Regions from separate parts of the Janthinobacterium sp. SUN128 genome, predicted to be linked through region 3. Evidence: predicted binding sites of a transcription regulator. Region 3 holds the regulator's gene; each other region holds the start of a gene.
The links. The regulator FNR, encoded in region 3, switches genes on or off when oxygen is low (the NO sensors DNR and NnrR bind a similar motif). The targets are predictions, from matches to a motif close to TTGATNNNNATCAA.
Positions count from the first base shown of each region.

Region 1: paaA (1,2-phenylacetyl-CoA epoxidase subunit PaaA) is a predicted target of FNR. The motif match lies at 1,911-1,924, and genes of this name have one in related genera.
Region 2: cydD (thiol reductant ABC exporter subunit CydD) is a predicted target of FNR. The motif match lies at 5,043-5,056, and genes of this name have one in related genera.

Region 1 is NZ_JAPWHY010000001.1:4,015,182-4,022,565, reverse strand. Features, by position in the region: gene O3297_RS18180 (M14-type cytosolic carboxypeptidase) at 1-304, opposite strand, end outside; gene O3297_RS18175 (hypothetical protein) at 446-700, shown strand; gene paaX (phenylacetic acid degradation operon negative regulatory protein PaaX) at 812-1,741, opposite strand; gene paaA (1,2-phenylacetyl-CoA epoxidase subunit PaaA) at 2,009-2,998, shown strand; gene paaB (1,2-phenylacetyl-CoA epoxidase subunit PaaB) at 3,027-3,311, shown strand; gene paaC (1,2-phenylacetyl-CoA epoxidase subunit PaaC) at 3,326-4,078, shown strand; gene paaD (1,2-phenylacetyl-CoA epoxidase subunit PaaD) at 4,078-4,611, shown strand; gene paaE (1,2-phenylacetyl-CoA epoxidase subunit PaaE) at 4,651-5,730, shown strand; gene paaG (2-(1,2-epoxy-1,2-dihydrophenyl)acetyl-CoA isomerase PaaG) at 5,781-6,572, shown strand; gene paaH (3-hydroxyacyl-CoA dehydrogenase PaaH) at 6,574-7,384, shown strand, end outside.
Region 2 is NZ_JAPWHY010000001.1:769,850-777,233, reverse strand. Features, by position in the region: gene O3297_RS03695 (cytochrome ubiquinol oxidase subunit I) at 1-1,495, opposite strand, end outside; gene O3297_RS03690 (amino acid ABC transporter ATP-binding/permease protein) at 1,610-3,292, opposite strand; gene cydD (thiol reductant ABC exporter subunit CydD) at 3,289-4,977, opposite strand; gene O3297_RS03680 (GbsR/MarR family transcriptional regulator) at 5,117-5,668, shown strand; gene O3297_RS03675 (PEP-CTERM sorting domain-containing protein) at 5,974-6,540, shown strand; gene O3297_RS03670 (hypothetical protein) at 6,701-6,880, shown strand; tRNA gene O3297_RS03665 (tRNA-Arg) at 6,964-7,038, opposite strand; tRNA gene O3297_RS03660 (tRNA-Pro) at 7,133-7,209, opposite strand; gene glmM (phosphoglucosamine mutase) at 7,292-7,384, opposite strand, start outside.
Region 3 is NZ_JAPWHY010000006.1:150,236-157,619, forward strand. Features, by position in the region: gene O3297_RS26750 (sulfate/molybdate ABC transporter ATP-binding protein) at 1-16, shown strand, start outside; gene O3297_RS26755 (TOBE domain-containing protein) at 57-824, shown strand; gene O3297_RS26760 (response regulator) at 896-3,970, opposite strand; gene fnr (fumarate/nitrate reduction transcriptional regulator Fnr) at 4,220-4,978, shown strand; gene O3297_RS26770 (FixH family protein) at 4,982-5,506, opposite strand; gene ccoG (cytochrome c oxidase accessory protein CcoG) at 5,609-6,991, opposite strand; gene ccoP (cytochrome-c oxidase, cbb3-type subunit III) at 6,994-7,384, opposite strand, start outside.

The DNA of each region.
Region 1 (7,384 bases), on a different contig from region 3:
CGGGCGTGTGTTCGATAGTCATCACGGTGCCATCAAAGCTGGTGGGCACGCGGAACCAGGTTTCGCGGTCGTAGCTGGCCACGGCCTGGTAATCTTTCCAGCCGTCCGGATAGGCCGATTTGCCGGCATTCATGAAGCGGATCGTGCAGGCCTCGCCTTGCGCGCCTTGCAGGCGGAAGTAAAACCACTGCGTGATGTCGGCGTGGGAATCCTTGCGGATGTTCAGCTCGATGGATTGGGCATCGTCGGCGCGCAGCACCTCGATCGCGCCGGCGTCGAATTGCTGGCTGATTTTAATGGTCATGAGTGTTCCTGATAAAAACGTATGGGTTTTGCATCGTGTGCAATGGCGCGATGATACCTGTTTTGCGGTGGTCTTTGTGCTGGCGCAAACGACGACGGACGCGCTTTGCTAACGTGATAGCTCCAATACGGGGAGAGCATCATGGATGACAACGGCAAACACATACGCGAACTGGAAAAGAAAGTCAGCGCCCTCAGCGATGCCCTGGCGCACCTGGGCAAGGGTACGACCTTGCAGGAATTGCTGCGCATCATACGTTTCCCCGGCTATACCACGCCGGCCGAATTCACCTTCAATGCTGCCATCCTCGACACCATGCTGGTGCAGGCCAATGCGCTGGAAAAGCTGGGGCAGGATTTGCTGGCGGGGGCCAAGCAGGTCGTCGCCAAGCAGTGAACGCAGTAGTGAGCAAATCCTGAACGCCTGAAAAATATTCAGGGCAAGGCGCAGGGCCGCAGGCAGTACGAACGTACGCCCAGGCCCTGCAACGCCGCCATGGACGTTTTGTCAGGTGTTCAGTCCGCCGAAACGTTCAAAAAACCATGGCTCGACAGATGCCGCCTGCTCATCCTCGCGCCGCAGGGTGGCCAGGATATGTTCCTCTGCCGCCGCGTAGGTAAGGCGGTAGAGGTCGCGCGCCAGCGCATAGGCTTGCGTGCCGGGCCACGGCTCGGGCAGCAGTTCGACGGGCAATTGCGGGTCGTGCAACTGCACACGGCGGTAGGCGTGCGTCAGCAGTGAGCGGATGACGAACGCTTGCTCGGCATCGAACACGGGCGCTTCTTGCAGCAGGGTCAGCAGCGGCTGGAAGCTGGCGATGAATTTTTCGTAGCCAGCCATCACTTCCGACAAGTCCCAGCAGTCGCCCACCATGTCGCGCAGGGGGCGCGTGCTGACGCCCGGCAACTCTGTTGTGTGGCAAACATACAGCTTGCCCTGCACCTCATTGCGCACGAGAATATCTTCCAATGCCTCCGTATTGCTGGCCGGATGGCCAAAGATACCCGGTGAAATCAGGCCATAGCCGGCCCATAATAATTCCTTGCGCAGCGCCCCCCGCTCGGCAGCGCCGATGCTGCCGGCCGGCCCGATCACCAGGGTCCAGCTGCCATCCCAGTGCACGACCAGCGGTGCATAAATGCGGCGATAGGCGCGTTCGAAGCGGGCCAGCGCCTCCGGGCGTATCGTATAGGCGCTGCGGCGGCCATCGCGCTGCGAGCTGAGCCAGCCTTCCTGCGCCAGGCGGAACACGCTGGTACGCAATAAACGGTCGTTGACGCCGAATGGCGCCAGCAGTTCGATCAGGCTGCCCAGCCAGATGGCGCCGCCGCGCGGCACGATGGCGTCGCCAAAGATGGTCATCACCAGGGACTTCGAGCGCGGTGGGTCGCTTTCCAGGAAATCGGCTATCCATGCCGTGCAGCGGGTGTTCTTCATGTGGTTCCGGTCTGGCCGTGTTGCGGTCGAATCAATAAAAGCAGCAGTTTACTTGGCTGCGCGGGTAGCGCGGCAATAATTTGCCGGAAGCGCTGGTGGCGCTCTGTAGTGTTTTCTCATCAGCAATATCATACGCACAAAAAAGCTGCACAAGATACGAATTTTTAAAATGATTCATATCAAGTGTATGCAAATCGTTTTTTGTATCGTATTATCTGTTCATCGCACCGCGTTGCTGCGCAAAATCAAAGACATGGGAGACAGATCATGTACGCACAAATGGTTGAAACCGGCCTCAAGAACGTCCGTTCCCTCGACGACATGGGCCAGGAAGAGCGCGCTTTCCAGGCACGCATCGACGAAGGCATCAAGATCGAGGCCAAGGACTGGATGCCGGACGCCTACCGCAAGACCCTGATCCGCCAGATTTCGCAGCACGCGCACTCGGAAATCGTCGGCCAATTGCCCGAAGGTAACTGGGTCACGCGCGCGCCGACCCTGAAACGCAAGTCCATCCTGCTGGCCAAGATCCAGGACGAAGCGGGCCACGGCCTGTACCTGTACAGCGCCGCGGAAACCCTGGGCGTGTCGCGCGACGACTTGCTGGCCGCCTTGCACTCGGGCAAAGCCAAGTATTCCAGCATCTTTAATTATCCGACCCTGTCGTGGGCCGACATGGGCGCCATCGGCTGGCTGGTCGACGGTTCCGCCATCATCAACCAGATTCCCCTGTGCCGCTGCTCGTATGGACCGTATGCGCGCGCCATGATCCGCGTCTGCAAGGAAGAATCGTTCCATGCGCGCCAGGGCTACGACATCATGATGTCGCTGTGCAAGGGTACGCCGGCGCAGAAAGCCATGGCGCAGGATGCGCTGAACCGCTGGTGGTGGCCATCACTGATGATGTTCGGCCCGTCCGACGCCGCCTCCGTCAACAGCGCCCAATCGGCGCAATGGCGCATCAAGCTGTTCTCGAACGATGAATTGCGCCAGCGCATGGTCGACCAGACCGTGCCGCAAATCGAATACCTGGGCCTGACCGTGCCCGATCCCGACCTGAAATTCAATGCGGAAACGGGCCACTATGAATTCGGCGAGATCGACTGGTCCGAGTTCAACAATGTCCTGAAGGGCAATGGCCCATGCAACCGCGAACGCCTGCAAACGCGCGTGAAAGCGTATGAAGACGGTGCATGGTTCCGCGATGCCTTGGTCGCGTATGCAGACAAGCAAGCTGCTGACAAAGCGGCAGCGTAAATACATAAGACAGATAGGGGATAGCAACATGAGCAAAGAATGGCCTTTGTGGGAAGTTTTCATCCGCAGCCAGCACGGCCTGGCGCACAAGCATGTGGGCAGCCTGCACGCTTCCGACGCCACCATGGCGGTCAACCATGCGCGCGACGTCTACACGCGCCGCAATGAAGGCGTGAGCATCTGGGTGGTGCGAGCGGCCGATATCGTCGCCAGCAGCCCCGGCGACAAGGGCGCCCTGTTCGAGCCGTCGAACAGCAAGGTGTACCGTCATCCCACCTTCTTCCCGATGCCGGAAGAAGTCAAGAACCTGTGATGGGAGCGCCGGCAATGGATGACAAAGTTAACTACTTGCTGCGCCTGGGCGACAATGCCCTGATCCTCAGCCAGCAGCTGTCGCAGCTGTGCGGCAAGGGTCCCGCGCTGGAGGAAGACATGGCGCTGACCAACGTGGCGCTGGACTTGCTGGGCCAGACGCGTCTGTGGTTCAGCTATGCGGCCGAACTGGAAAACGCGGGCCGCGACGAGGACGATATCGCCTTCCTGCGCGACGCCCACGATTTCAAGAACTGCCTGCTGGTCGAACAGCCGAACGGCAATTACGCCGACACCATGATGCGCCAGTTCTTCTTCGACAGCTGGCACTACTTCCAGCTGCTGGAACTGACGAAATCGACGGATGCGCGCATCGTCGAAGTGGCGCAAAAGTCGATCAAGGAAGTGACCTATCACCTGCGCCGCAGCGGCGACCTGATCGTGCGCCTCGGCGACGGCACGGCCGACAGCCATGCCAAGACGCAGGCTGCCGCCGACAAGCTGTGGATGTACACGGGCGAGATGTTCAAGTACGACGCCGTCGACCAGGCCATGGTTGCCGCCGGCATCGCGCCGCCATCGGACGTGCTGCGCCGGGCTTTCCTGGAACACGTGGCCGAGATCTTCGCCGAAGCGACGCTTGTCATGCCGGCGCCCGACGCCTGGATGCAAAAGGGCGGCAAGCAGGGCACGCACACGGAGCACCTGGGTTTTATCCTGGCCGAGATGCAGTTCCTGCAGCGCGCCTATCCCGGGGCGGAGTGGTAATGAACACGGCCGCTGGCGCTGCGGCGCTGGACGCCGCCCAGGTCTGGGCCTGGCTCGGCGACGTCGCGGACCCGGAAATCCCCGTCATTTCGGTGGTGGACCTGGGCATCGTGCGCGCCGTCGAAGTCACGGATGGCGACGCATGCATCGTGACGATCACGCCCACGTATTCGGGCTGCCCGGCCATGCAGGTGATCGCCGACGCCGTCACGGATGCCTTGCGCAGCCATGGCGTGGCCAAGGTGACCCTGGTGAACCAGCTGGCGCCCGCGTGGACGACGGACTGGATGAGCGAAGCGGGCAAGGCCAAGCTGAAAGGCTATGGCATCGCCCCGCCGCAGCAGCAGGTGATCGACATCAGTGGTTTGCGTGGTGGCGTCAAGCGCCAGCCTGGCCCCAGGCTGGAGGTGATCTGCCCGAACTGCGGTTCCACGCATACGCAGCTGACCAGCCAGTTCGGCTCCACGCCGTGCAAGGCCCTGTACAAGTGCCTGGCTTGCCGCGAACCGTTTGACTACTTCAAGTGCCACTAAAAAATCAGGCACACGTTCCGAAGAAACTGGAGATGAAGCATGAGTAAATTTTATCCGCTGTGCGTAGCGAACGTGCGCAACGAAACGCGCGACACCATCGCCGTCACGTTCGACGTGCCAGCCGAGCTGCAGCAGCAGTTCCGCTTCCAGCAGGGCCAACACCTGACCCTGCGCGCCAATATCAATGCGGAAGACGTGCGCCGCTCGTATTCCATCTGCTCGGCGGTGCAGGATGGCACCCTGCGCGTGGCCATCAAGCGCACGCCGGGCGGTGCCTTCTCCACTTGGGCGAACGATACCCTGAAAGCCGGCGCCACCATCGAGGTGATGCCGCCCATGGGCCACTTCAACGTGCCGCTCGACTGCGTCAACCGCAAGCACTACCTGGCGTTCGCGGCCGGCAGCGGCATCACGCCCATCCTCTCCATCATCAAGACCACCCTGCTGACGGAACCCCTGAGCCGCTTCACCCTGTTCTACGGTAACCGCGCCTCGTCGTCCGTCATCTTCAAGGAAGAATTGACGGACTTGAAGGATGTGTACCTGGAGCGTTTGAACCTGGTCTACGTGATGAGCCGCGAGCAGCAGGACATCGAATTGTTCAACGGCCGCATCACGCAGGAAAAATGCGAGCAATTCCTGCAGCACTGGATCAAAGTCGAAGACTACGACAACGCCTTCATCTGCGGCCCGGAAGACATGATGCTCGGTGTCTCCGCTGCCCTGCAGGCTGCCGGCATGCCCAAGCAGAATATCAAGATCGAACTGTTCGCCGCCAGCATCCCGAAAAACGCCCACAAGCCGCGCGCGCAGCTCGACGCGGGCGTGGTGCAGGAAACGGAAGTGACCGTCATCATGGATGGCAACCACACCACCTTCACGATGGACAAGGACAAGGAATCCATCCTCGACGCGGGCCTGCGCCAAGGCATCGACATGCGCTACTCGTGCAAAGGCGGCGTATGTTCGACCTGCCGCTGCAAGATCCTCGACGGCAAAGTCGAAATGGATGTCAACTACGCGCTGGAAGACTACGAAGTGGCGCGCGGCTTCGTCCTCAGTTGCCAGAGTTTCCCTCTCACAGACAAGGTCGTGGTCGACTTCGACCAGGCTGAATAAGCCGGTGCAGGGCACGGGCCCTGCCTTACCTATTACACAAGCGAGACGCCATGACCTACCAAAACATCCTCTTTACCATCGAGCAGGGTATCGCCACGCTGACCCTGAACCGTCCCGACAAGCTCAATAGTTTTACGCAAGCCATGCACGAGGAAGTGCGCGACGCGATTGCGAAAGTCAATGCCGACAGTACCGTGCGCGTCTTCGTGCTGACGGGCGCGGGCCGCGGCTTTTGCGCGGGCCAGGATCTGTCCGACCGCGCCGTGGAACCCGGCTCGAAGGGCGTGGACCTGGGCGAGTCGGTGGAAAAGAACTATGCGCCGCTGGTGCTGGCCCTGAAAGCGCTGCCGATGCCCGTGATCTGCGCCGTCAACGGCGTGGCCGCCGGCGCGGGCGCCAACCTGGCGCTGGCTTGCGACATCGTCATCGCCGGCAAGTCGGCCAGCTTCGTTGAAGTGTTCTGCAAGCTGGGCCTGATCCCGGACACGGGCGGTACCTTCTTCCTGCCACGCCTGATCGGTTCCGCGCGCGCCATGGGCCTGGCCATGCTCGGTGAAAAACTGACGGCGGAAAAAGCGGAAGACTGGGGCTTGATCTGGAAATGCGTCGAGGATGCCCAACTGGCGGAAGAAACGCGCAAGCTGGCCGTGCACTTTTCCACGGCGCCGACCAAGGGCCTGGCCTACACCAAGCAGGCACTGGCCGCCAGCGGCGCCAATACCTTGCCGCAGCAGCTGGCGCTGGAAGCGCGCATGATGAGCGATCTCGGTAACAGCGACGATTACCGCGAAGGCGTTGCCGCCTTCATGGAAAAGCGCGCACCGCAATTCAAGGGACATTGATATGGCAGCTTTGGACAACAACAGTATCGTCGCCGTCATCGGCAGCGGCGCCATGGGCGCCGGCATCGCGCAGGTGGCCGCCGCCGCCGGTTACCGCGTAAAACTGTACGACACGCGCGCAGAAGCGGTCAGCAAGGCCTTGCTCGACATCGGCAATATGTATGCGAAGCTGGCGGAAAAGGGCCGCATGACGGCCGACGATGCGGCAGCCGCCACGGCGCGCCTGCAGGCGGCTGGCAGCCTGGCCGATGTGAGCGATGCATCCCTGGTGGTGGAAGCCATCGTGGAAAATCTCGACGTCAAGCGCGGCCTGTTCGCGGAACTGGAAGCGCTGGTCGGCGACGACTGCATCCTGGCGACGAACACCTCGTCGATTTCCGTCACGGCCATCGCCGCCAAGCTGCGCCGCCCGGAACGCCTGGTCGGCATGCATTTCTTTAATCCTGTACCCCTGATGGCGCTGGTCGAAGTGATCAGTGGCCTGGCCACCAGTGAGCAAGTGGCCGCCACCGTGTATGACACGTCGATTGCCTGGGGCAAGAACCCCGTGCATGCAAAATCGACGCCTGGCTTCATCGTCAACCGTGTCGCCCGTCCGTTTTACGCGGAAGGCTGGCGCCTGCTGAACGAACAGGCGGGCGACGCCGCCACCATCGACGCCGTGCTGCGCGAAGCGGGCGGTTTCCGCATGGGGCCATTCGAATTGATGGACCTGATCGGCCACGACGTGAATTTTTCCGTCACGCAATCCGTGTTCGGCGCCTATTTCAACGACCCGCGCTTCACGCCGTCCGTGCTGCAGCAGGAAATGG
Region 2 (7,384 bases), on a different contig from region 3:
GCATGAGCTTCATTTCGATAATCAACAGCACCGTGTAGATGGCGGCAAAGCCGGCAATCGTGATCAGCAAGGTCGAGGCACCGAGGTTCGATACGGCCACGGCCGTTGGCAGCACGCCTTCGATCACCCACGGCTGGCGGCCCACTTCGGCCACGATCCAGCCCGCCTCAATGGCCACCCATGGCAGCGGGATGGCGAACACGGCCAGCTTCAGCAGCCAGCGGTGCTTGTCCAGGGTGCGGCGCGTCGACAGGATGAAGAACGTACCAGTCAACAAGATAAAGAACATGCCCAGGCCCACCATCACGCGGAAGGACCAGAACAGGGGCGCCACGGGCGGCACGGTATCGAGCGCGGCCTTGCGGATCTGCTCGGGCGTGGCCTGGCGCGGGTCATCCACGTAGCGTTTCAGCAGCAAGGCATAGCCCATGGACTGGCCTTTCGACTCGAACATGTCCTTCGCCTCTTGCGGCACGGGGCTGCCTGGCGCCACGCCGCGGATGGTCTGCAGCGCGTCATACGCCTTGATGCCATCCTTGATCAGCAGCTCGCCGCGGTCGACCAGTTGCTCGATGCCGGGGATTTCCGTCGTCAGCGAACGCGTGCCGATCAAGCCCATGACCATCGGGATGTGCACGGCGTAATGCGTTTCGCGCGCTTTCGCGTCAGGGAAGCCGATGGCCGTGAAGGCGGCCGGGGCCGGCTCCGTGGTCCACATGGCTTCAATCGCGGCCAGCTTCATCTTTTGATGTTCGGACGACAGGTAGCCGCTTTCATCACCGAGCACCACCACCGACAGCGAGGCGGCCAGGCCGAACGAGGCGGCCACCGTCATCGAGCGCTTGGCCAGCTGCACGTGGCGGCCCTTCAGCAGATACCAGGCAGAAATACCCAGCACGAACACGGCCGCGGCCGTATAGCCGGCAGACACCGTGTGCACGAATTTCGCCTGTGCCACGGGATTCGTCAGCACGGCGCCGAAATCCGTCACTTCCATGCGCATGGTTTGCGGATTGAAGGCCGCGCCGACGGGATTTTGCATCCAGCCGTTGGCGATCAGGATCCACAGGGCCGAGAAGTTCGAGCCGATGGCCACCAGCCAGGTCGTGACCAGGTGGCCCCGCTTCGACAGCTTGTCCCAGCCGAAGAAGAACAGGCCGACGAAGGTCGCTTCCAGGAAGAAGGCCATCAAGCCCTCGATGGCCAGCGGCGCGCCGAAAATGTCGCCCACATAATGGCTGTAATAGCTCCAGTTCATGCCGAACTGGAATTCCATGACGATGCCCGTCGCCACGCCCATGGCGAAGTTGATGCCGAACAAGACACCCCAGAACTTGGTCATGTCGCGCCAGATGGGGCGGTTCGTCATCACGTAAACCGTCTCCATGATGGCGAGGATCACTGACAGGCCGATCGTCAGCGGAACAAATATAAAGTGGTACAGAGCTGTCAGCGCGAACTGCAGTCTGGATAAAGCGACAATATCGAAGTCCATATGATTTCCTTGGTGTTTCCCTACTGTAATTGTAAACTTGGTATCTATCTGATGCGATTCGATTGGTTCCGCTGCCTTCAGGCTGGCCTGCGATACCGCCTGTCTCCGTTCTTGTTAATCCCCCCGCAAGCCCGCCAGGGCCGCTTCGAAGCCATCCGTGCCGCGCCGCAGCTCTTCGACGATGCGGCCGTCGCGGATGCGCAGCAGCCGGTCCGCCAGCGCCGCTTCGCGCCGCAAGTGGGTTGCGATCAGCAAGCTGCGCCCTTCGCTGCGCATCCGCAGGCGCTGCAAGACGTCGCTTGCCGTCCCCGCATTCAGCGCTTCCGTCGCTTCGTCGAGCAGCCACAAGGTCGACTCGTGCAGGAACAGCCGCGCCAGCGCCAAACGCCGCGCCTGGCCGCCCGACAAGCCCAGGCCGCCCTCGCCCAGCATGGTGCCCAAGCCGTCCGCGAAGGCCCGCACTTCGTCGTCCAGGCCGGCCGCCTGTAGCGCTTCCCACAGGCGTTCATCGCTGGCGGACGGATCCGCCAGACGCAGGTTGTCGCGCAAGCTGTCCTGGAACAATTCCGTCTTCTGCGTAAACAGGCAGGCGCGCGGCGCGGCTACCGTGCCCGACAGCGGTGCCAGCTCGCGCGCGGCGATGGCCAGCAAGGTCGACTTGCCCGCACCGCTGGGGCCGATCAAGGCCACGCGCTCGCCGTCCGCGATGTGCAGCGATACGTCATGCAAGATGGCCACATGGCTGCCCGCATGCGCGGCGCTCACGCGTTCCAGGCGCAAGCCCGGCGCGGCATCCACGGGCGGCACCGCTACGTCCCGTCCAGCCAGGCGCGGCGCCAGACGGCGCATGGCCAGCAGCATGCGGCCCGCTTCCAGCGCGCCGCGGCGCAGTCCCGCAAACGGTTCCACGGCCGTCAGGGCGATCAGCAGGGCCAGGGCCGCCAGCGGCACGTTCAGCGCCTGCTGCTCCAGCAGCGCGGCCACGGCCAGCAGCACGCCAGCCAGGGTCGCACTGCCCGCCACGCCATACGCGGCGCCGGCAGCCGTCTCCAGGCGCAGCAGGGCAAAATCGGCTTGCGCCAGCGAGCGGTCGATCTGCGCCAACGCCGCGCATTGGGCGTCGATGCGGCCCGCCATCACCAGATCCGTCTGGCCCGCCACCAGGTCGATGGTGCCCGAACGCAATTTTTCAATGGCGCGCGAACGCACGATGGCGGGACGGCGGGCGCGCTGCGCGACGATCCAGCTGATGCCCCCGCCGGCGGCCAGCAGCCATGCGGCCAGGCCCAGGCCCAGCTGCCACTGCATCACGCCCAGCGCCACGCCGGCCAGCAAGGCCGCGCACAAGGCCGTGAAGGCGGGCACCAGCAGGCGCAAGTACAGCGATTCGAGCGCATCGATATCGGCCGTCAGGCGGAACAGCAGCTTGGCGGGCTGGCGCAACAGGCGGCTGGCCGCTTCCGGGCGCGACCAGCCGCGGAACAGCCGCACGCGGATGCTGGCCAGCGCGGCGAACGTGGCGTCGTGCGTAACGAGGCGCTCCGCATAGCGCGAGCCCGTGCGGCCAATGGCCAGCAGGCGGATGCCGGCCGACGGGCCGAACACGTCGAACAGGATCGCGGTGGACGCATGCAGGCCGGCGATCGAGGTGGCCGTGATGAACCAGCCGGACAAGCCCAATAACGCCATGCCGGACACCGCCGTCAGGGCCGCCAGCAAGGCGCCGCCGATCAGCTTGCCGGGTTGGGCCAGCAGCAACTGGCGCAGGACGGGGTTGCGTATCAGTGAATTTTTCATGCCTGCAGCTCCTGTACCAGGGCTCGGGCATCGACCTGCACCGTGCGCTGCAGGCGGCCAGCCAGCACGGGGTCGTGCGTGGCGACAATCATCGTCTTGCCTTTCGCCAGTGCCAGCAAGGCATCCGTCACGCGCGCCGCCGTTTCGCTGTCCAGGTGCGCCGTCGGTTCATCGACCAGCAGCAGATCGGCATGCGGATGCAGGGCCACGCGGGCCAGGGCCAGGCGCACGGCTTCGCCGCCGGACAAGCCCTGGCCACCATCGCTGAGCATGACGGCCGGCTGCGCCTGCGCCACGGCAGCCAGGTCGGCCAGGTGCAGGGCCTGCGTCACTTGCGCGGCGTTCGCGCCAACGCGGCCCAGAGTCACATTCTGGCTGACGGACGCGGCAAACACGTGCGGGCGCTGCCCCATCCAGGCCATGCGCTGGCGCAAGGTATTGACCGTGCTGTCGCTCAGGCGCACGCCGCCGATGCGGATGTCGCCGCCGCTGGCGGGCAGCAAGCCGGCCAGCAAGGACAGCAAGGTGGTCTTGCCGGCGCCGCTGGCGCCCAGCAGGGCTACGTGCTCGCCGGCAAGCACCTTCAAGTCGAAGCCGTCAAACACGGGCGCCTCGCCGGGATGGGCAAAGCGCAATTGCCGGAGCTCCACGGCGGGCGGCGGCGCCACAGCCATGGCGGCGGCGGACACGACGGCAGGCAGTACCTGCGCGCCAGGCAGGGGCACGCCCTCGCCCGCCAGGTCGTGCAAGCCGGCCAGGCCCGCTTCGCCGGCTGCCTTGTCATGCCAGACGGCGGCCAGTTCGCGCAGCGGTTCGAAAAACGCGGGCGCCAGCAGCAGGATGAACAAGCCCTGCCCCAGGTTCAGTTCCCGGCCCCAGGTGCCGAAATTGATGCTGCCCAACAAGGAGAAACCGATAAACGCCGCCACCATGGCCACGCCCAGCGCGGAAAACAGTTCCAGCACGGCGGACGACAAAAAGGCGATGCGCAGCACCACCATCGTGCGCCGGCGCACGGATTGCGACGAGGCGTCCAGCCGTTCAGCCGTGGCGTCGACGGCGTCGAGCGCGCGCAAGGTGGCCAGGCCGCGCAGGCGGTCCAGCAGAAAGGCGTTCATGCTGCCCATTTCCACCATCTGCGCGCGGCTGGCCGCTTGCGCGCCCATGCCGACGAGGGCCATGAAGACGGGAATCAGGGGCGCGGCGATGAGCAGGATCAAGGCGGCGATCCACGACAGCGGCGTCACCACGGCGAGGATCACGAGCGGCACGAGCATGACTTTCCAGCGTGCCGGCTTGTAGCGAACCAGATACGGCACGATGGCTTCGGCCTGTTCGGCGATGATGCTGGCCGCCTGTCCCGACTGGGCGCGCTGGCGGTCCAGCGGCGAACGCTGCGCCAGCGCCTGTGCCACTTGCGCGCGCAAGGTCGACAGGTGCTCGCGCGCCGCCGCATACATGCGCCGCGCACCCCACGCTTCGCAGCCGGCCCGCAGCACACCCAGCAGCAGCACGCCAGCGGCCGGCAGCAGGGCCGCGCGCCAGGGCGCACCGCCCTGCATGGCTTGCACGGCCCAGGCCAGCAAGGCCGCTTGTGGCAGCCACAGCAAGGCGGCACCGCCCTGCGCCAGGCTGGCGACACGGGGAAGAATAAAGCGGGGCAAGGACAAGGGCGTAGTCGGCATCTTCTATACTTCTTGAGTTTTCAGAATTTTCTGTAAATTCGATATTTTGTATAATACTGCGAAACATGACATATATCAATTGACCCTGCGGGTGTAGCGTGAAAAAATTCAGATAATTATGAAAACTCAACATATCCAAATGACGCCGCTGATCCTGACCTTCGTCAGCCATTTCGGCGAGATGGGCAGCCGCTGGGGCTTTAACCGGACAGTGGGGCAAGTGTACGCCTTGTTGTTTGTCGCGGAGCATCCTTTACACGCGGATGAAATCGCGGAACACCTGAGTTTTTCACGCTCGAACGTGAGCATCGGCCTCAAGGAATTGCAGGGCTGGGGCTTGATACGCCAGTCGCGCATTCCCGGTGATCGGCGCGAGTATTTTTCCTCGCTGGGCGATGTGTGGCAAATCTTCCGCGTGGTGGCCGCCGAGCGCCGCCGCCGCGAAGTGGCGCCCACCCTGACGGTGCTGCGCGAATCGCTGCTGGCGCCGGCCACGGAACCCGTGGACCAGTATGCGCAAGAGCGCATGCGCGAAATGTATGAATTGGTCGACCTGGCCAACACCTGGTTCGACGACTTGCAGCGCCTGTCGCCCGAATCGATGGCGCAGCTGATGAAAATGGGCGCCAAGGTGCAAAAACTGCTCAACGCCAAGGATCGCCTGTTTGGCGTCAGCAACAACAGCGACTGACGCCCCTCCCCTCCCCAAGGCAAGACGCCGCCAGCACAAACTGGCGCCCTTGTCACGCCATTTCCCAACCTCATGGTGGCTATCGCTGGCACAGCCAAACATAGCCATATACGATGTTATCAAGCCAACCAATAGAATTATTAAAATTGTATTAATTTATATCAAGGGTAAGCTTTCATATGCGTATTCACTACGCGCAGGAAATAGGTAAAAGCAGCTAAAACAGGCAATGGGATGACTTCCCCGGCATGCAGGGACGCGTCCCGACACTATGAAGCGACTGTCTCAAGCAAAAGGGGATTTTCATGAAAAGCGTAAAGAGCATTGCCATCAAGGCATCCATGCTGGCCGCAATGACTGTACTGGCAAGTGCGGCGCAAGCGGCCACTTGGGTGGATGTGGGTCCGGCCAGCGGTTTCGTCATCGCCGGCAGCACCGTCACCTATTCGCCATCGCCGGCACTGCAGGTGAAATATTATGACGATAACCTGGTGCCACAGAGTCCCTCGGACATCCAGGGTTATATCAATGGCGTGTTCGGCACCAGCCTGGGCGCCGCCGTCTCGTATTGCGACAACCCCACCTCGGGCTGCACTGCCGGCACCACGGCAGGCTTGAGTAGCGGTGTCAATTCCTATACGAGCGCGGCCGCCTATGACTACCTGGCCATCCACTTCGGCAAGGGCGAACTGGTGTTCCACTGGGCCGCTCCCGTGGCTGCCGGCACTACCTTCACGGTGGCGGGCCTGCCCAAGGATCTGAGCAATTACAGGGCCTTCATTTCCGCCGTGCCGGAACCTGAAACCTATGCCATGCTGCTCGCCGGCCTGGGCCTGATGGGCTTCCTGGCACGCCGCCGCCAGGGAAAGTAAGCCGCATGAACGGCAGCGGCGCTCCAGCGCCCGCTGCCGCCCTCCACGCGCGCGGCCTGTTTACGCCGCACTTGCGGCGCCAGGCCCACTATTTACACTATTTTTAGACTCCCCTCGCTATGCTTGGCGGCATCCACTGCCGACCGACGAGGGAGTCCTCATGCATGAACAACCGTTTCAGCCACGCGCACGCAAGGTGATCCGCCACCACCTGCCCGTGCGTGAACGGCTGCGCCTGGCCCGACTGGCCAACAGAAAAATCATTTCGGCATGCTCGGCGCTGCTGTGCGCGGCGCCACTGCTGTATTTGCTGAGCGTGGTACTGTTTGCGCAGCCGTGAGCAGCTGCGCGAAAACCGAATGGAGGAAAAGAGGAGGTGCGTTGCGGCAGTTTGCCGCCGCATGATCGTGGCCAGTATGAAACTGGTCCGCCCAGAGGGAATCGAACCCCCATTCACGGTTTAGAAGACCGTTGTCCTATCCGTTGAACGATGGGCGGAGAGGTGCAGTATTTTAATCCATGCGCGCCAGCAATGAAATGCCAGCGCGGAATAGAAAACGGGCTGTCATTTCTGACAGCCCGCTTATGACTTTGGTCGGAGTACAAGGATTCGAACCTTGGACCCCCTGGTCCCAAACCAGGTGCGCTACCGGGCTGCGCCACACTCCGAAGACAAGATAATAACGCCCCCACCCAATTTCGTCAATTGCCATAGACGAATTAGATGGAAATAACTATCGGTTCCTGCCTGTCACGCGGTCACTTTATCGGCGATGCGGCGCGCCATCGACTCGGCCTTCTCCTTGTCTTTCGCTTCCACCATTACGCGGATCAGCGGTTCCGT
Region 3 (7,384 bases):
TGAACGCATTGGATAAATCAGCGGCAGCGGAAATCGGCTTGCAAGGCTCGGTATGGATGACGGTGGGCGGAGAAAACCTGGGCGGCGCCGGCCGGGTGGAATTGCTGGGCGCTATCGCCGAATGCGGCTCCATCACGCAGGCGGCCAAGCTTGTGAAGATGAGCTACAAGGCGGCCTGGGACGCCATCGACGCGATGAACAACTTGGCCGGCGAGCCGCTGGTCGAGCGCCTGACGGGCGGCAAGGGCGGCGGCGGCACGCGGCTGACTCAGCGGGGGCGCCAGCTGGTCGACAATTTCCGCATCATCGAGCGGGAGCATGCCCGCTACCTGCGCCAGCTGGGCAGCCAGGCGGAAGGCATCGCCGACGATCTTTTACTCATACGGAGAATGGCCATGAAAACCACGGCACGCAATCAATTCCTGGGCAAGGTGGCCGAACTGAAACAGGGCGCCGTCAACGACGAAGTCACCCTGGAATTGCCCGGCGGCCAGCAGATCGTCGCCATCGTCACGCAAGGCAGCAGCGCAAGCCTGGGACTGGTGCCGGGCGCGGAAGCGTTTGCGCTGATCAAGGCCTCGTCCATCATCCTTGTGGCGGACAGCGAAGGCGCGCGCTTTTCCGCGCGCAACCAGCTGGCCGGCACCGTCACGCGGGTGCAGACGGGCGCCGTCAACACGGAAGTGGTGGTTGACTTGCCGCGCGGCGGCACGATCGCGGCCATCATCACCAACCAGAGCAGCACCGACCTGGGCATCGCCATCGGCAGCAGCGTGACGGCGATTTTCAAGGCATCCAGCGTGATCCTGGGTGTGCCCGCCTAAACCCAAAGCAAGGACTGGGGTCGTACCCTGAGGGTACGACCCCGGCCTTTATCTCTTGGGTTCAAACGAGCTTAATCCTTCAGCCTGGACAACCAATCCGTCGCCGCCGCCAGCGCCTGCTCCAGTTCCTGCGCCGTGTGCGCCAGCAGCGCCGGCACCTCGTCCAGGCGGCCCGCGTCGATGGCTTCCTCGGTGGCGAACGCGGCGCGGATCAGGCGTTTCGTGCCCAGGGTGCCCACGGAGCCGCGCACGCCGTGCAGGATGCGCGCCACGTCGCTGTGGCGGCCCGATTGCAACGCTGTTTCGGCGTCGCGCACGGGCGTCATGCCCTTGTTCAGCGCGTCTTCCACCATGCGCCGCAGCACGCCGCGCCCCTTCGCATCGCGTCCCATCACGCGCATCAGCGGCGCCATGGAAAACACTTCTTCATCGGCGACGCGTACCGGCTCGGCCGCCTGTACTTGCGGACGCTTGGGCAGGTGGCGCAGGATGACTTCCATCATCTCTTCCACCACCACGGGCTTGGCGATGAAGTCGCTGATGCCGGCCGTCATGCAGCGCTCGCGCTCGGACGCCAGCACGCCGGCCGTCATGGCGATCACGGGCAGGTTCAGGCGCAGTTCCGTGCGGATGATGTGGGTGGCGCTGAAACCGTCCATGACGGGCATCTGCATGTCCATCAGCACGATGTCGTAGCGCAGCGCTTCCGTGCGCAGCCGTTCCACGGCTTGCAAGCCATCGCCCACCACGTCCAGGGTGGCGCCCATGTGTTCGAGGATGCCGCGCGCCACGGCCTGGTTCAAATGATTGTCTTCCACCAGCAGGAAATGCACGCCGGCCAGTTCCGTGCCCAGCGGCTGGTGCAGGATGCGCTGCTCGCCGTCGTCATTCTTGGCGATCAGCGCCTGGTGCAGGGCATCGAACAGGCTGGAGCCCGTGATCGGCTTCATCAGCACGACATCGGCCTCGGCCGCGCTGGAGATTTCCTCCAGGTGGTTGCGGGCGAAGGCGTTGACCATCACCACGATGGGCTGGCGCTGGCCGCTGGCCGCCTGGCGGATGGCCTTGGCCGTGGCCAGTCCGTCCATCACGGGCATGTGCCAGTCGGCCAGCACCACGTCGTACGGCTGCTGCTGCGCCAGGCGTTCGCGGTACAGTTCGATGGCGGCAAAGCCGGAGTCCACTTCGTCGGCCAGCCAGCCCCACGCCTCGATCAGCTTGACGATCAGTTCGCGCGTGGTGCGGTTGTCGTCGGCCACCAGCAGGCGCAGCTGGCCCAGGGCCGGCGTGCGCCGCGTTTCGGCCGGCTGCGCCAGCATCTCGAAGGGCACGCTGAACCAGAAGCGGCTGCCCTTGCCTTCGCTGCTGGCGACGGCGATGTCGCCGCCCATCATGTGGATCAGCTGCTTGCTGATGGCCAGGCCCAGGCCCGTGCCGCCGAAGCGCCGCGTGATGCTCTGGTCGCCCTGCGAAAACGCGGCAAACAGCTGCTGTTGCTGCAGTTCCGTCATGCCGATGCCCGTGTCGCGCACCTCGAAGCGCAGCCAGGCGCGCCCGTTTTCGCTCTCGGCCAGGCTGACGGCCACCACCACTTCGCCGCTCTCGGTAAACTTGATGGCGTTGCCGGCCAGGTTGACGAGAATTTGCTGCAGGCGCTGGGCGTCGCCCACGAGGCGCCGCGGTACGTCGGGCTCGACGGCGATGGCCAGTTCCAGCTCCTTTTCGCCCGCATTCATCGTCATCGTCGTGGCCAGGGTATTCATGACTTCATCGAGGTCGAATTCGACGGGTGACAATTCCATGCGGCGCGCCTCGATCTTCGAATAGTCGAGCACATCGTTGAGGATGCCCAGCAGCGACTGGCCCGCCACTCTGACCATGGTCAGGTACTTGCGCTGTTCCGTGTCGAGCCTGGTATTGCCCAGCAAATACACCATGCCCAGCACGGCATTGAGGGGCGTGCGGATTTCATGGCTCATGTTGGCCACGAAATCGCTCTTTGCGCGGTTGGCCGCCTCGGCCCGGTCGCGTTCCTGCTCCAGCTCCGCCGCGCGCGCTTCGAGTTCCTGCTGCAGGCGGTCGCGTTCGCTCATCAGGCCATTGAACGCTTCCGTCAGTTCGCCGATCTCGTCGCGCTGCTGTACCGGCACGGGGGTGAAACGGCTGCCGCTGGTGCGCAGGGCCAGCAGGGTGTCGCGCAGGCGCACCAGCGGCGACAGCAGGCGTACGGTGACCAAGCCCAGAACAAAGGCGGCCAGCAGCGAAGCGAGGATGCTCCACAGCACCAGCCGGTACAGTACGCCATCGAACGGTTCGAAGGCATCCTCGACGGGCAGCGAGGCGGCCAGCAGCCAGTTCACGGATTTCAGGCGCTTGAAGCTGTTGACGGCCGTGATGCCGCGGCTGTTGGTGCTGACCATGCTGCCTTCGCCATCCTCCTTCAGCAGCTGGGTGGTCGTCAGGTTGGCGTTCGGCTTGCGCGGCTGCAGCAAACGGCTGGTATCGGGGTGCAGCACATAGCGCGGCACGGCGCCGCGCGTGAGGATGAAGTAATAGCCGCTCTTGCCGATCTTTTCCGAGCGCAGGCGGCCCAGCAGATTGTCCTTGTACAGGCGCAGCACGCCGATCACCACGCCGGCCACCTGGCCATCGGCGGCCAGCACGGGCGCCACCATCTGCACGATGGGCATGCCGCTCGACTTGCCCAGCATCGGCTCGGTAATCATGGGCTGGCGCGTGCGCAGGACGGTCTGGAAATACTCGCGCTCGGCGACGTTGATGCCGGCGCGCCCCGTCACTTCCGGCATGTCGGCCACGATGGCGCCATGCGCGTCGAGCACCAGCACGTCGTCGAACAGCACCAGCATCGAGCGGCGCGCATAGTATTCGCGCAGTTTGGCGGGCTGGGCGATCAATTCCGGCGGCTGCTGCCTGGCCGTCAGGGTGACAATCTGCAGCAGCATGCCCAGCTTGTCGTCGAGCTCGGCAGCGGTGCGGCTGATCAGGGATGACTGCTGGCTCAGCAGTACTCGGGTGAAGTCGTCGCGCATGTGCTGCACCTGGATCATGGTGACCAGCGCGATCATGGCGATCGAGGTCAGGCTGGTGGCCAGCGCGACTTTTGCTTTAATGCCGAGAGGCTTCATGATTTCCTTTTCAGTGCCGGGCGGCACAGGCGGCAGATAATGCTGTCAGGAATTTTCCTATCAATACCCCAGCTTGGCAAGCGCCGCCGCGCAAATTGCCCGCCCCGTATGGGCTTTTGACGATGTTGCCATATAATTAAAGGCTGGACGTCGTTTATTCGCCGAATTTACGGTGAAATTGGCATACGGCAACCCTGTATGCAGCTGTATGCAGTAAACTTGTTGTTGCATTTTCTAAAAGGTACCGACATGACTGAAGCGCTACTCACTCCCACCTTGCCCACCGTGAACGTGGAGGCGTTGCGTGCACGATGCTCGACCTGCAGCATGCATCAATTGTGCCTGCCGATGGGCCTTGATGTGGGCGACATGGATAGGCTGGACCAGATCATCGGCCGCCGCCGCAAGATCGTGCGCGGGGCCTCGCTGTTCCGCATCGGCGACTCGTTCCAGAACCTGTACGCGATCCGCCTCGGGCACTTCAAGACCTACCAGATCAATCCGGGTGGCGAAGAGCAGGTGACGGGTTTCCAGATGGCCGGTGAACTGCTGGGCATGGATGCCATCAGCGCCGACCGCCACCACTGTAATGCGGTGGCGCTGGAAGACAGTGAAGTGTGTGAAATTCCGTTTTCCAGCCTGGAACAATTGCTGGGCAATATGCCGACCCTGCTGCGTCATTTCCACCGCATGATGAGCCAGGAAATCACGCGCGAGCAAAGCGTCATGCTATTGCTGGGCAATATGCAGGCGACCCAGCGTTTTGCCGCCTTCATCGTCAACCTGGCGTCGCGCTATGAAGCACGCGGCTATTCGGGCAGCAATTTCCAGCTGCGCATGTCGCGCGAGGAAATCGGCAACTATCTGGGCCTGACCATCGAAAGCGTCAGCCGTTTATTGTCGAAATTCAAGAAGGAAGGCTGGCTGCGCGTCTCGAACCGCGAGATCGAAATCCTGCAGCCGGCCAAGTTGAAAGCCATTACGGCCGGCACGGACGTCTGCAAATAAGACTTACAGTTCTTCATCCGCGTGCAGCGCGATGCTGCGTTGCAGGGGCCAGGTCCAGATGCCGGACAGGCGCCACTCGCGTTTGTCGTTTTCCACCAGCACTTGCCAGCGGCTGCGCTCGAGCATCGGCAGTGCTACGGAAAAATTGCCGGCCGCATCGGGCTGCACCAGCAGCTTGATATCCTTTTCCGGCAGGGTCGCATGCGCCAGGTGCAGCTGCAGCGGCGCCTGATAAGCCTTGCCGAAGCTGTGCACGGAACCACTGAGGCGCGCTGCAGCCACGTCATATGACAGGCGCGTATCCATGGCCAGGTCGCTGGCGATCGTGTCGCGCTTCAAATCCTGGTTGATCGCCTTGCCCTGCTTGTAATAATCGCCCACCACCAGCGCATCGGGCTGCGTAAACGCGATATAGCCCATGAAGCTGCCGACGACCACGGACAGGCCGGGACCGATCATCAGCAGCCATGGCCAGCGATGCTTGTACCACGGTGCAACGGGGGGTTGCAGTTTCAGACTGTCGGACATGGTGTTTCTCCTGTTTGATCAGCCAGTCCCCGCATGGGGACCGGCCTTCCTGCAACTTCGTGGCGGCGGCGAGGGCACCCGGTCCCCGTCCGCCTTTCCTTGTTAACGCGGCACGATGAATACCGCGCTTTCACGCACATGCAGCGATGGATCGTCCAGCGATTGCAATTCGATCGCAATCTTGTTCGAGCCCTTCTCGCCGACGCCGTGCGGCACGCGCAGGCGGATCGGCCAGCCCAGCGTTTCCGTCGGCTGCAAGGTCACTTCTTCGCGCGTCAGCAAGGTCAGGCCCGGCAAGCCGGAAGCGCTGATTTTAAAATGCTGGCTTTGCTCGGACGTATTCATGATCTGCAGGCGGTAGACGTTTTCGATCATGCCGTCCTCCACTTCGCGTCCCATCGAACCGCGGTCGCGGATCACGTCCATTTTCAGGGGCGTGCGCAGGGCCAGCGACGTACACACGGCGATGATGATCAGGGCCAGGATGGAAGTGTAGATCAGGACGCGCGGGCGCATGGCGCGTTGGCGTATCTGCTTCGAATTGAAGTTGTTTTCCATCGCATGGTCGGTGCTGTAGCGTATCAGGCCACGCGGCCGCTCGACCTTGTCCATCACGCTGTTGCAGGCATCGACGCAGGCGGCGCAGCCGATGCATTCATACTGCAGGCCGTTGCGGATATCGATGCCGGTCGGACACACCTGCACGCACAGGGTACAGTCGATGCAATCGCCCAGCTTGTCGTTGTTGCCGGCCTTCTTGCTCATGGCGCCACGCGGTTCGCCGCGCTTGGCATCGTAGGTGATGATCAGCGTGTCCTGGTCGAACATGGCGCTCTGGAAGCGCGCGTAGGGGCACATGTATTTGCACACCTGCTCGCGCAGCCAGCCCGCGTTGCCGTAGGTTGCCAGGCTGTAGAACAAGACCCAGAACCATTCCCAGGGACCGAAATTGAGGGTGGTCACCGACTGCGCCAGTTCCTTGATCGGCGTGAAGTAGCCGACAAAGGTAAAGCCCGTCCACAGGGCGATGGCGCCCCATACCAGGTGCTTGGCCGTCTTCTTGAATGCCTTGCGCACGGAGGGGCCCTGCTTGTCGAGGGCCATGCGCGCGCTGCGCGTGCCCTCGATGCGGCGTTCGACCCACAGGAAAATTTCCGTGTATACCGTTTGCGGGCAGGAGAACCCGCACCACACCCGCCCGGCAATGGCCGTGACGAGGAACAACAAATACGCACAGATGATCAGCAGGGCCGCCAGATAGATGAAATCCTGGGGCCACAGCACGACGCCGAAAATGTAGAACTTGCGCGTGGTCAAATCGAACAGCAGGGCTTGCCTGCCATTCCAGGTCAACCACGGCAAGCCGTAGAACGCCAGCTGGGTAAGCCATACGCATACCCATCGCCAGGTAGCGTAGCGTCCTTTGGCCTCGCGAGGGTAGATTTGCTCGCGGGCCGCATACATCTTGATGACTTGAGGTTCCATTTTTACTTCGCGGGTGCCTGCGGATTCGACAGGCTCCAGACATACGCCGACAGCACGTGTACCTTGGATTCGCCGAGGAAATCGCTGAAGGCCGGCATGGTGTTGCTGCGTCCCTTGCGTACGGTTTCCATGATGGTATCGGCGCTGCCGCCGTACAGCCAGGTCTTGTCCGTCAGGTTCGGCGCGCCGAGCATCTGGTTACCCTTGGCATCGGCGCCATGACAGGCCATGCAGGCGCCGAACTTGGCCTTGCCCAGCACGGACTTGACGGGATCCGAGGTCGAGCCGGACAGGCTCAGCACATAATGGGCCACATTCTCGACATCCTTTTCGGAGCCCAGGGCGGCGCCCATCGGTGGCATCTGCCCATTGCGGCCGTGCATGATGGTGGTC